Regions from separate parts of the Anaerobacillus sp. MEB173 genome, predicted to be linked through region 2. Evidence: riboswitches for the same ligand, from Rfam matches in the RefSeq annotation. Region 2 holds a riboswitch; each other region holds the start of a gene.
What was found. A riboswitch is a leader RNA that binds a small molecule or an ion and turns the genes downstream of it on or off. The one in region 2 is predicted to bind S-adenosylmethionine.
Positions count from the first base shown of each region.

Region 1: linked by a shared signal. The riboswitch ahead of msrA (peptide-methionine (S)-S-oxide reductase MsrA) and the one ahead of metK (methionine adenosyltransferase) in region 2 are both predicted to bind S-adenosylmethionine.
Region 3: linked by a shared signal. The riboswitch ahead of ACJ2A9_RS07430 (methionine ABC transporter ATP-binding protein) and the one ahead of metK (methionine adenosyltransferase) in region 2 are both predicted to bind S-adenosylmethionine.

Region 1 covers NZ_JBJMAU010000001.1:133,039-137,660, forward strand. Annotated here, with positions in the region: gene ACJ2A9_RS00620 (OmpA family protein) at 1-253, shown strand, start outside; gene ACJ2A9_RS00625 (metallophosphoesterase) at 545-1,621, opposite strand; gene ACJ2A9_RS00630 (hypothetical protein) at 1,950-2,282, opposite strand; SAM riboswitch class I at 2,711-2,824, shown strand; gene msrA (peptide-methionine (S)-S-oxide reductase MsrA) at 2,917-3,381, shown strand; gene ACJ2A9_RS00640 (CapA family protein) at 3,685-4,622, shown strand, end outside.
Region 2 covers NZ_JBJMAU010000018.1:22,337-26,958, forward strand. Annotated here, with positions in the region: gene pckA (phosphoenolpyruvate carboxykinase (ATP)) at 1-1,428, opposite strand, end outside; gene ACJ2A9_RS20065 (hypothetical protein) at 1,754-2,056, shown strand; SAM riboswitch class I at 2,236-2,341, shown strand; gene metK (methionine adenosyltransferase) at 2,550-3,746, shown strand; gene ACJ2A9_RS20075 (gamma carbonic anhydrase) at 3,915-4,430, opposite strand; gene ACJ2A9_RS20080 (alpha/beta fold hydrolase) at 4,550-4,622, shown strand, end outside.
Region 3 covers NZ_JBJMAU010000002.1:579,588-584,209, forward strand. Annotated here, with positions in the region: gene ACJ2A9_RS07420 (MetQ/NlpA family ABC transporter substrate-binding protein) at 1-634, opposite strand, end outside; gene ACJ2A9_RS07425 (methionine ABC transporter permease) at 656-1,321, opposite strand; gene ACJ2A9_RS07430 (methionine ABC transporter ATP-binding protein) at 1,299-2,324, opposite strand; SAM riboswitch class I at 2,414-2,519, opposite strand; gene ACJ2A9_RS07435 (FUSC family protein) at 2,696-3,709, opposite strand; gene bioA (adenosylmethionine--8-amino-7-oxononanoate transaminase) at 3,903-4,622, opposite strand, start outside.

The sequences.
Region 1 (4,622 bases), on a different contig from region 2:
GTACAATCTTGAACTTTCACAGAAACGGGCCTTTAGTGTAGCAGAATATATTCTTAGTCCGGACTTTCCTTATAAGCATATCCAAGAGCATTTACAAGAGAAATTAACAGTAAACGCCAAGTCCTATACCGACGGGCGGACAGATGAAGCAGGGAACTATAGCAATCAAGCATCGAGACGCGTCGAATTTAAGTTTCGCTTAAAAGATGAGGAGATACTAGAGAAAACACGTGAGTTATTAGAGGGATCGTGATGATGTAAACAGAGATAACTTGGATTAGATGTGTGTGGGTGATGAGTTAGGATTCTAAGCGGACATGAGCGCCCTTATCTCTACCAAAAAGGCTCTATTTTAAAATTAAGCGGACATCAGGTACGTTATTCAACCAAAAATCAGTAGAAATCCACTGTTTTAGAGGAAATAAAGTACCTCATGTCCGCGAGCGTTTAAAACAGGCATATGTTAATAAAATAGCGTACCAAATGTCCACTTTGGTCTTGCTATTCTACTTAACCCCTATTCAACTCTGGAGATAGGGGCTATTTAATGTACAAAACGAACATTGATTTCAACAATCTCAGACCTGCTTCCAATTCGAAATGGAGGTCCCCAAATGCCAAAGCCTGAGGAAACAATCGTGTGGAGTTGCTCTTTCTGCAGGTGCCCGTGATGATTTTCATACATTGATTTTGTAATTAAATTTGCTGGAAACAATTGACCTTTGTGCGTATGCCCAGAGACCATCAAGTCCACGCCGGCAGCGGCAACTTCGTCATATTGTCTCGGTTGATGATCGATTAAAAAGACTGGCATGTCCTGATTTAGATCTATGGTGAGATCAGCAATGTTCTCTCTGTCACGAACCGAATAATCCTTTCGACCAACGATGTAAAAAAGGTCTTCTACACTCGTTACCTCATCAACTAATACATCTACATTTATGTCATTCATTTCGTCCATGAAGATTGGAATATCACCGCCATAATACTCATGATTTCCTAACACGGCATATACACCCATCGGGGCATGTAATCCAGAAAGAATTTCTCCCATATTATGTTTCAAGTACGGTTCGATACTATTGTCAATCACATCACCAGCTAAAAAGATGATATCTGGTTCAACTTCATTTGAGAGATTGATCAACTTGTTTAAAAAACGGTTGCCGATCGTTTCGCTTAAATGAATATCAGAAATTAACAGGACTTTTAACTCATCAAGCTCTGTCTCTTTTTCGATTTCGATATCGTAACTCACGACAACAGGGTTCCACATATTGTAAGAACCATAGATAAAAACGAACAAATAAAAGGAAAGAACGCCAAATCCTAACCACTTTATCGCTCTTTTTTTCGTCAAAAAGTAAATCAAATTCATAACAGGAAAAAGGACAAGTCCATAAGCAAACATCACAAGCCAACCGTATGCGACCCAACTAAGACCAGGAACGACGATCATCCGCGTAAGGAAAAATGAAATTGAAATAAAAAACATGACGAGAAAATATGTTTTTTTATAGCGAAATCCATAGACTTTTTTTAACCATGCCCAGCCATTGTAGGCAACATAAAAGCTTAGAATAAAATAAATGAAAAGAAAAATCATGACTCTAATCGACACAAATTTATACTCCTCTGTAGAAAAATATTTCCTACATACTATCTGACCCGTTGGTCAATGTCAATAAATTTGCAGCAACATGCCAACTTGATCATTGGATAAAGCTCGGGAACAATTTGTGGGTAGTTTTAAAATAATTTAGAAGTTTTTGAAGAATAGGGAGGTTATTGTATCTAAGAAGGGAATGCCTTATTAGTGCAGTCCCTCAAACCACCATATCAGCCGTACAGCATAGTGATGTATTTGAGGAGAGCTGTCACTAGTGAGACATTCCCGTTGAGTATCGTATCAATTGATGTTTGTTGTCTTAGGTGCACGAGTAAAAAAATTAATAATTACGTTGAATTTCCTTAATAACCGAATTCAGTGTTTGTTCTTCGCTTAATAAGTATACTTTAAGACATTTTGATGAGGAGGAGTTTTTTTCATTTTTAATAATTTTAACAAACTCTTCAGTTTTCACTTTATTTTCGACAATACCATTTGTTTCTTTTAGAAAAACAATTTTTCTCCATTCTACCTTTTCATAGAGAATGATAAGATCAGGGTTTTGTAAACCATGGCTAAGCTCTTCTGACTCCAAAATTTCCTTGACCATAAATTGCTTTTCTTTTAACGCTTCCTCAGTTCCTTTGTGTGCTACCACTTCTGTAATTAACAACAATACTCATCCTTTCAAAATGTTTTCATCGTAATTTTTTTCTGATTGTAAAATAGTAACAATCACTGAACGATGTTTATATTAACTCACTATGTACAATGATTCAATGCCTTTTTTTCGACTTCATTTTTTGGAAATTGTCGATAATATAATGTTACTCATCTCACTTTTAATAATAAATTAGGGAGGAAGTCGATCTACATGTCCATTAAAGCCTTTGAGAATGCGGTTTAAATAGGGGATGACGTATTTATTGTGGGGGTTGAAAATGTGTAATAGGAATATTAGTTCATGAAAGTTTTGTCGTTGTAAATGCTTACATTGTAGAAATTATTTATAAAAAAAGTTTTGCACATATAAAAAGACTTGCAAAATAATAATGGATCATATAAAATTCAATACAACAAATAAAAATTCTAGCGATAGACTTCTTATCCAGAGTGGTGGAGGGACTGGCCCTTTGAAACCCGGCAACCATTAAATCAATGATTGATTTAAACGGTGCTAATTCCTGCAAGGTTTGTAACCTTGGGAGATGAGAGGATCGTATACATATACGATAACCTCTCTACTATTTAGAGAGGTTTTTCTTATGGAAGGAAGCTTTATCGCTCAAAAAAAGGAGCGAGAATAAATGGAAAAAGCAGTATTTGGAGCAGGTTGTTTTTGGGGTGTTGAAGCATTTTTTGAAGGGATTCGCGGAGTGGAAGAAACAAGAGTAGGGTATACAGGCGGACATGTTGAGAGTCCATCATACGAGGAAGTAAAAACAGGGACAACAGGACATGCTGAGGCTATCGAGATTTGGTACAATCCGTGGAAAATTTCGTACGAAGAGCTAGTCATAAAATTTTTTGAATGCCACAATCCGACTACAATGAACCGTCAAGGTATCGATGTAGGAACGCAATATCGTTCTGTTATTTTCTTTCAAAACCTTCAACAACTAGAAGTAGCAGCGAGGATAAAATCTAAGCTAAATCAGAAAAGCAGTAAAAAAATCGTGACTGAAATTTCTCCAGCAAAAGAGTTTTATCAAGCAGAAGAATATCATCAGAAGTATTTCCAAAAAAACGGAACGCTAGCTTGCGGAATTTAATAATAGATAGAGTATAGGATGCCTTGAAACAAAGCAAAATCCCCTCGAAAATATAGATGTTGCCGCATCTATGTTTTGTAACAATCGAGGAGAGATTTACTTTGAGGTATCCTTTTTTTAATTGTCCAGCTCCAGCACCTGCGCTTTTCCGGCAATTGGACACTAATCTATCAATATGGTAAATTCAAGCAGAAAAGTAGAAATCTTAAATGACAGAACTGAATTTCATCATCAGTACACTCTATCGCTTTTTGAAATATCGTTTTGTCGAAATTGGTCTATTAATCAATTTGGGGGAGAACTATGAACAAGAAATGGTATTTAACCGTAATTGCAATTGTGCTTATTTCAATCATAACAGCATGTACAAATCATAGTGAGGAAGAGACTGAATATGATGTGGAAGCACCAGCAAACGGCACCGAAGAAGAAAAAACAGCTGAGCAAGATCATCGGAAAGAGCAGGATACAGTACCTGTAACAGAAAGTGAACAGGAACCCGCCCTACCAATTACATTCTCATTTGCAGGGGATACGATGGCTGCCGGGAAAGTCGCTCCTTACATAGAAGAGTATGGCTATCAATATTCGTGGGAACAGGCAAAACCATATCTTGAGGAAAGTGACATTGCCATGGTTAACCTTGAAACAGCTGTAAGTGAAAAAGGGGTAGCTTCAAATAAAAGTTATGCGTTTCAAAGTCATCCTAACCTTATCAAAGGAATGAAATGGGCAGGAGTTGATCTTGTTACTGTCGCCAATAATCATAGTTTGGATTACGGAATTGAGGCATTTACGGATACATTACATCACCTTACTGAGGAAGGGATTGTCTATGTAGGTGGTGGAATGAACGAAGCTGAAGCATACAGGGCAAAACAAGTGACAGTCAGAGGAAAGACGATTTCTTTTCTAGGGTTTAGTTCAGTGTTACCAGCAGTTTCTTGGTATGCCGGAGAGAATCAGCCTGGTTTAGCAAGTGGTTATCAAGTCGAGCGAGTATATGATGTTGCTTCACAAGCAGTTCATGCATCTGACATAACGATAGTTTATATGCATTGGGGTGAAGAGTTAGCGGACTATCCTCGTACGTCTGACAGGGAAATGGCTCATACATTGATCGACTTAGGCGTCGATTTGGTAATTGGTGCTCATCCTCATGTGTTGCAAGGGCTTGAATATTATAATGGGAAGCTGATTGCCTACAGTTTAGGTAATTTTATTTTTACAACAAGTTCAGT
Region 2 (4,622 bases):
TGGGCAATGTTGTGGTACATGTAAACCGAAGATCGGATCAACAACAGTTTCAACGTTGTTAAGTTCGCCTTGAAGTGCCGCTTGAACCATTGCACGAGTGTAAGAAAGGTTCATACGTTTACCTTCACCGTAAGCACCACCAGACCAACCAGTGTTCACTAAGAATACTTGAGCATCATGCTGTGTAATTTTTTCTCCAAGCATTTCAGCATAACGGTATGCATGAAGAGGTAAGAACGGTGAACCGAAACATGTTGAGAATGTTGCTTCAGGTGATGTAATACCACGCTCAGTACCAGCTAATTTACTAGTATAACCTGATAAGAAGTGATACATCGCTTGTTCTTTTGTTAATTTACTGATTGGAGGTAAAACTCCGAAAGCATCAGCAGTTAAGAAAATAATTGTGTTTGGATGTCCGGCAACACTTGGAATGACAGCATTTGGAATTGCGTCAATAGGATATGCAGCACGGGTATTTTCAGTTAATGAAACGTCGTCATAATCAGCTAATCCAGTTTTGTCATCAATTACGACATTTTCTAATACAGATCCAAAGCGGATAGCGTCCCAAATTTGCGGTTCTTTTTCATATGTTAAGTTTACGCACTTTGCGTAACAGCCGCCTTCAATATTAAATACACCAGTAGGGGACCAGCCATGCTCGTCATCACCAATTAAGTTACGGTTAGGATCAGCAGAAAGTGTTGTTTTACCTGTCCCTGAAAGACCGAAGAATAAAGCAACATCACCTTCGTGGCCAACGTTAGCAGAGCAGTGCATTGAAAGAATATCTTGCTCTGGTAACAGGTAGTTCATGATTGAGAAGATCGATTTCTTAATCTCACCGGCATATTCAGTACCACCAATAAGAACCGTACGCTTCTCGAATGAAATAATAATAAATGTTTCTGATTTTGTTCCATCGATTTCAGGATTTGCTTTAAATCCTGGTGCAGAAATAACTGTGAATTCTGCTTTATGATTTTCAAGCTCTTCTTGAGTTGGACGAATAAATAATTGATGAGCAAATAGATTATGCCAAGCAAACTCATTAATGACTTGAATTGGTAGTTGATAGTTTTTATCTCCACCTGCATATGCTTGAGTAACAAAGATTTCATCACGTTCTTTTAAGTAGTTAAGAACCTTTTTATATAGATTTTCAAAAACCTGAGAGCTAATTGGCTGGTTAACGGAACCCCAATTGATTTTATCGCGTACTGAAAGTTCATCTACTATAAATTTATCTTTAGGTGAACGACCTGTATATTTTCCAGTTGTTGCAAGAAGGGCTCCAGTAGCAGTTAGCTTTCCTTCTTTTCTCATTAAAGATTTTTCAACTAATTGAGATATTGGAAGATTTAAATTTGTATTCTTCCCATTTAAAAGATGATCTAATTCAGTATCAAAGCTGATAGTACTCATTCGCAACAAAACCCTTCCTTAGTTAATTTATATATGTTTATCATATGCATTCGATTTGTTGTTTGATTTAAAAATAGTATAACACATTATTTTAATTAGTCTATACTAATGATCAATTTTTTTCATTTTGTTTATAATGATTACAGAACAAGACCAACTATGATGAATAGCTTCATTATTATAATGTACTAATTAAGCCAAATAAATCTTTTACTAAACCTTAATAAAAAAACGTAAATTTCAGACATTTCTTCTGGCAATTTCATAGTTTCATTTTTTGCCAAAGCCGCATAGGATATGTTAGGAAAAAGAGGAGCTGATCTTAATGTTAGAATTTGGCATGTTTGATTTAGCGACTATAGCAGCCGTCGTTGCAGCCCTTGTTACAGTTGTAGGGAATGCTTTTAATATTGATAAAAAATATCGCGCCTTGCTTGCAGTAGGCTTTGCTTGCATTATTATCTTTGTTCCGCAAGAATGGAGCAATCAAGTACTAACTGCTCTCGTTATTGGTCTCACCGCTAGTGGTGTGTATAGTCAAGTGAAACCGAGAGAGTTTGAGGAAAAGTTACCGAATGAAACACAACAGCAATCGACAACAAACCGTCATGATGATACGCCGTACTGATGTTGAAAGTTGAAAGTTAAAGGATCTCGATTTTCGAGATCCTTTTTTATGTCTATGCTTTGAAGACCACAATACCCTCCTCTAAATCCACAAAATCAACTTTTAACTTTTAACCAACTCTAAAATAGAAAAAGTTGACATCTTTTTCTAACTGCGATATGATATGACGCGAACGGATACTCTTATCCCGAGTCGGTGGAGGGACAGGCCCGAAGAAACCCAGCAACCAACACCTGATGGTGAAAAGGTGCTAACCTGCAAGACAGATGTCTTGAATGATAAGAGGCGAAAGGCAATCGAGTAAACACCTTTTCCTCCAATTGGAAAAGGGTTTTTTTAATGTCGGCGAAGCATACTACAACTAAGGCATTAATATATAAATGAAGGTCTTTACGTTTAACTCACGTAGGTGTGAGGGAAATGAGTACCGTATCAATTTTTGGCATATCCTAATGAATAGATATGCAAGGGAGGTACATATAAAATGGCAGAAATGAAAACTCGACGATTATTTACGTCGGAATCAGTAACTGAAGGACATCCAGATAAAATTTGTGATCAAATTTCAGATGCAATCCTCGATGCGATTTTAACAAATGATCCAAATGCTCGTGTTGCTTGTGAAACGTCTGTAACGACGGGGCTTGTACTAGTAGCTGGAGAAATCTCAACATCTACGTATGTCGATATTCCCAAAATTGTTCGTGAAACCGTGAAGGGTATTGGCTATACTCGCGCAAAATATGGATTTGACTATGAAACGTGTGCAGTATTAACTTCGATTGATGAGCAATCTCCTGATATAGCTCAAGGTGTAGACCGGGCATTAGAAGCACGTGAAGGGCAAATGACTGAAGCGGAAATTGATGCAATTGGAGCTGGTGACCAAGGTCTTATGTTTGGTTATGCGGATAATCAAACACCTGATTTAATGCCATTACCAATTTCTTTAGCTCATAAATTAGCGCGTCGTTTAACAGAAGTACGTAAAGAAGAGATTCTTCCTTACTTACGACCTGATGGCAAAACACAAGTAACAGTAGAGTACGATGAAAATGGGCAACCGCTGCGTATCGATACAATTGTTATTTCAACGCAACATCATCCTGAAATTACGCTTGAGCAAATTCAACGTAATATAAAAGAACATGTTATTCTACCAGTGGTACCTAAACAGTTAATTGATGAAGATACAAAATATTTTATCAATCCGACTGGACGTTTTGTCATTGGTGGTCCACAAGGTGATGCAGGACTTACAGGTCGTAAAATTATTGTTGATACGTACGGTGGATACGCTCGTCACGGCGGCGGGGCATTCTCTGGTAAGGATGCAACAAAAGTTGACCGTTCAGCAGCATATGCCGCTCGTTATGTAGCGAAAAATATTGTTGCCGCTGGCCTTGCAGACCGTTGTGAAGTTCAACTTGCTTATGCGATTGGTGTTGCGAAGCCTGTATCGATTTCAGTTGATACATTTGGAACAGGCAAAGTGTCTGAAGAGGTTCTAGTGGAAGTTATCCGCAGTAACTTTGATCTTCGCCCTGCTGGAATTATTAAAATGTTGAACTTGCGTCGCCCGATTTTTAAGCAAACAGCAGCATACGGCCATTTTGGACGTACTGATGTTGACTTGCCATGGGAGCGTACTGATAAAGCGGAAGCATTGAAACAACAGGCGTTGTCTTAATCATAGAAAAAAGTTGAAAGTTAAAACTTAATAGGGTTTGTAATCTCTTAGAAGAAACAAACATAACAAAAAGCAAAGGTCACCGGCCTTTGCTTTTTGTTTCAACTTTCAACATTCAACTTATAATAACTTTCATGACTATACTCATATACTAAGTAGTAGAGGATGTTACTTATTTTGAAGCGACTTGTAATATTGTCCCTTCTCAACATACTCTCTTCTTACACGTGCCATATCTTTTAGATCAGCTTCATTTAAATCTCTCACCACTTTTGCCGGACGACCGAATGCCATCGAATTTGGTGGTATTTTCATTCCTTGAGGAACGAGGCTGCCTGCACCAATAAATGCTCCTTCACCTACTTCTGCACCGTCTAATACGATTGAACCCATTCCGATTAAGGCATTTTTTCGAATGGTGCAGCTATGAAGGACGACCTGGTGGCCAACTGTCACATCATCTTCTAAAATTAACGGGTAAGCTGGGCTTTGATGTAGGGTAGAATTATCTTGTACATTCACTCGGTCTCCAATAATCGTTGGTGAAACGTCGCCACGAATAACAGTATTAAACCAAATGCTTGATTCTTCACCAATTGTTACATCGCCAGTAATCGTTACATAATCAGCGATAAATGCACTATCAGCAATTTTAGGTGTTTTTCCTTTATATGGGTATACCATGTTTTCATCCATCCTTTTGTCTATATGTTTTACATTAGTTTAGCAAAAATTACATATTGTGAGTAGTGTTGGACATTTTCAATGAATGAAGTTTGTAATTAAAGGGGGAAAATAGAAATATGTGGAAGTGGGAAAGTGATGATCCAAGAGGGGTATTTATTATTGTTCATGGTGCAGGTGAATATCATGTCC
Region 3 (4,622 bases), on a different contig from region 2:
CTGGTACTGCTGCAACATCGACACCATCAACAGCACGTGGTAATTGTCCTGCTTCAATCGGCTGGAGCTTTAAGTTTTTCGGATTTTCTACAACATCTTTTTCTGATGCTGTTAGTTGATTAATTGTCCCATCAACTGTAATTAAACCTAAACCTTCAAGTAACATTAATGTTCTAGCTAAGTTTGTAGGATCATTTGGAAGTGCTAACTCACTGCCTTCTTCAATCTCATCAATACTATTAAACTTGTTAGAATAGATCCCCATTGGAGCCGTTGGAACAACGACTAATTCCGATAACTCTAAACCATGTTCAGCGGCAAAGTTCTCCATGTAAATCTTATGCTGAAATAAGTTTGCATCAAGTGACCCATTTCCCAGAGCAATGTTCGGCTGTACATAATCACTAAATTCAACAACTTCAATTTCATATCCTTTTTCTTCTAATAAAGGCTTGATTGCGTTTGACACCATATCGGCATACGGACCAGATGTAGCCCCAATTTTTAATTGTTGTTTTTCTTCAGCAGGAGCAGATTTATCTCCGGCATCAGACGTTGTTTCTTCATTACCTCCACAAGCTGCTAGTATACTTGTAAGTAATAAGACTAATAATAGCGAAGTTAATTTCTTCATTTTCGTTTCCCCTTTGATGTGTTATTTTTTATCAACAAATCTTGCAATTCTATCACCAGAGAATTGTATAATTTGTACAATACAGATTAAGATAATAATTGTTGTAATCATTACCGTATCATCATAACGGTAATATCCAAAGCGAATGGCTAAATCGCCAATTCCGCCTCCTCCTACAATACCTGCCATCGCCGAATAACCAACTAAACTAATAGTTGTAATTGTTAAACCTTGAATAAGACCTGGACGCGCTTCCGGCAGAAGAACATCTTTAATGATCATCCATGGTGTTGCACCAACTGAAACGACAGCTTCAATTACCCCTTTATCAATTTCCCTTAATGATGATTCAACTAATCTTGCAAAAAAAGGCACTGCCGCTACAGATAAAGAGACCGAAGCTGCCTTTGGTCCAATTGTCGTCCCCGCGATTAATTGTGTCAGTGGGAGTAATGCTACTAGTAAAATAATAAACGGAATTGAGCGGATTAAGTTTACGAAAAAGCCAACAGTGCTCTTTATCGTAGGATTTTCTAAAAAGAGACCACGATCTGTTACAAATAGTAAAATTCCTAATGGTAATCCGAAAATTACCGCAACACTTAGAGCTATGGCTACCATGAGTACTGTTTCTAAAAAGGCTTTATTTAACTCTGGCAGTAGATTAACTAACGTTTCTAAGATCATGAGCGATCACCTCCAAACTTTCAGTACGATTGCGAATCGCTTCAATCGCTCTGTTAACCTCAGCTTGCTCACCAATTAGTTCCATAATAAAAATTCCAAGAGGTACTTCTTTGATATATTCAATCTTTCCATGGAGGATATTTCCACTAACTTCGAAATTTTTAAAAATATCAGAAATCACTGATTCCTCTGCGATCGTTCCTTTGAATTGAACTTTCACAATACTTCCTTTACGGTTATCAATTAAATGCTGTGGTAAATCAAATTGTAAAACGCTGTTAATAAAGTCCTTCGTCAAAGGTTGCTGCGGTGATGAAAATAAATCATAGACATTTCCTTCTTCAATGACTTTTCCATTTTCCATGACTGCAATACGATCACAAATCTCTTTGACTACTTCCATCTCATGAGTGATTAAAACGATCGTTAAGCCAAATTCACGATTTATCTTTTTTAATAAAGATAAAATGGACTTTGTTGTTGTTGGGTCAAGTGCTGACGTAGCCTCATCACAAAGCAATACTTGTGGATCATTAGCAAGTGCTCTTGCAATGCCCACCCGCTGCTTTTGACCACCGCTTAATTGCGACGGATAATGATCGCTTTTACTTGCAAGTCCAACCATGTCCAGCAATTCATCAACTCTACTTTTTATTTCATCTTTAGGTTTACCAGCCGCCTTTAAGGCAATTGCAATATTTTCAAAGACTGTTTTTGAACTAACTAAATAAAAGTGTTGAAATATCATGCCAATCTTTTGTCTCGCTTCTCTTAATGATTTTTTATTTAACTGTGTTAGTTCAAGCCCATCTATCTTTATTTGACCAGATGTAGGCTTTTCCAGTAAATTCAAGCAGCGTAATAGCGAGCTCTTTCCTGCACCACTGTAACCTACGATTCCAAATACCTCTCCTTTTTTTATTGATAAGGAGACATGATCAACACCTACCACTGTTCCTTTTTTTGTTCTATATTCCTTCACTAAATCCGTTACCTCTATCAAAAGGAACACCTCCTAAAAACTATTTGAATATAAAAAAATAAGAGTCTCTTTATCTGAAAAGAGGCTCAATCGTCACGTACAATTAATTAGCCTTATCTTTCAGAATAAAGTATTCTGCAGGAGTTAGCACCATCCCATCTCGTTGGAGGTTGCTGGACTTCATCGGGCCTGTCCCTCAGTCGCTCTTGATAAGTTATTCTATAAAATTATTATTATGATAATAAACCCAAGTACACACATTGTCAATATAGTTTTTTTTACACTAACGCAATAGAGAGCGCTTACATTATTGATATATCCGCGAATTATCAAATATTTTTTTATTTTCTAACCCTTCAACATTTCGCCAATTTATAACATTTTTACCGAGATTACTCTCCTGATACTAAATGATTAAGCTCCTCGATTGAGTCATGGATTGAAAGTAACTCAAAAAAAACAACCCTTTTTGTAGTAAAATGGTGAAAATACTCATTAGAGTTTCGCAACTGATTGGCTTCATATTTAAGATGATGGTCTAAATCATATACTAATACATAATGCCGCCCCGGGATTGTAAAAGAAGGATCATTCAGAATCGATTGAAATGATTGGATGACTTCCATAATTAATTTTTTTTCTGATTCAGAAAAATAACCTGGCTCAGCTACGTATTGCAAATTTCCTAAATGAAGCACAATTCTTTGCATAATTGCATTCTTTTTCTTTAACAATAAAAAGTGACGATATTCACTTAATTTTACTTTATGATACTTCCATTCTCTCTCCTGAAATGAAATGATCTCACCTACCTTTTCTGTTCCCTGTCTTAACGCTAAGTACTTGGAAGTAGGTACAGGGGCAGTAGCTTGCTTTATATGTAAAATACCATTCATTGTCTCAGCTAACACTTCCCCGGCTATACGGAAATTTGGATAAAGCTTTTCTTTGATTAGCGGCGTAAATTTAGGTGGTAAAATAAAAAAATTTATCAATGATGAAACTGTTAGACCGATCGTAGTTGTTCCTAGTCTCGATAAAAACGTTAATAAGTAGTCCCCTTCAATATCTGGTACCATGACAACAGCTGTCAATGTTGCTACAAGAATCCCATCGTGAAGCTTAAGCTTCTGACAAAAGAAAATTGTCAAAAACGCAGCTAACGTATAAGAAAGGACTGATTCTCCTAACCATGAAACGAGAATAACGGCCCATGCCGCACCAATTGCTGACGCCGGAAAACGGACAAATCCCTTTTTTATCGAAGCAGATGCTGTCGGTTCAATCGTTACTATCGCTGCAATAATGGCAAACTCTGCCGGCAGATTAAGCGACAAACAAATTAAGGCTGTTAATAACACGGAAATGCCTGTTTTTATAATTCTGCGACCTATTAATCCCTTCACATTCTCACCTAATTTCAAATCCTAGTATACTTAATGGTTATTTCTATTATACAGACTTTTCCGTCAATTGTAACATTTGTGCTTCTCATCGTTAATAGGTCTACTTCATCTTCTATAAATGATATTTTTTGAATTTCAGATAAAAAAATTCCGCTTTTAACATATCAGTTAAGAGCGGAATTTATACTTCCCCTTACATTTTATCCATCGTTGTTACCTCAATTGCTTTTTTCATAATCTCAATCATGGTAAGTAATTGCTCATCTGTACTAGCTAATGGTGGCATAAATACAATGATGTCCCCAAGCGGTCTCGTTAACATCCCTTGCTTTCTCATTTCTAACGTCGTTTTGTATGCTACTCTTTCTTCAAAAGGAAAGGCTTCCTTAGTATCTTGGTCTTTAACCAATTCAATCCCGCACATTAAACCTAACTGACGAATATCACCTACGTGTTTAAACTCTGTCAATGACTTTAGTTCACTCTCTATGAGTCTAGCTTTTTTTGCCGCCTGTTCTACCAGATTTTCTTCATCATATATTTTAAGATTAGCGAGTGCAGCTGCACATCCTAATTGATTCCCTGTATAGGAATGGCCATGGAAGAATGTTTTTAATTCCTCATATTCACCATAAAATTCGTTATAGACATCTTCTGTAGTTAGTGTTGCTGCGATTGGAAGATATCCGCCTGTTATCCCTTTTGCTATCGTCATGAGGTCAGGCTGAACACCCTCATGCTCAACTGCAAACATTTTCCCTGTTCGCCCAAAGCCTGTTGCCACTTCATCAACGATGAGCAAAATGTTAAATTCCCGGCATAGCTTTTCAATGCCTTTTAAATAACCTTTTGGCATGACGTGCATCCCACTTGCTCCTTGAATCATTGATTCTACAGTAATCGCAGCTATCTC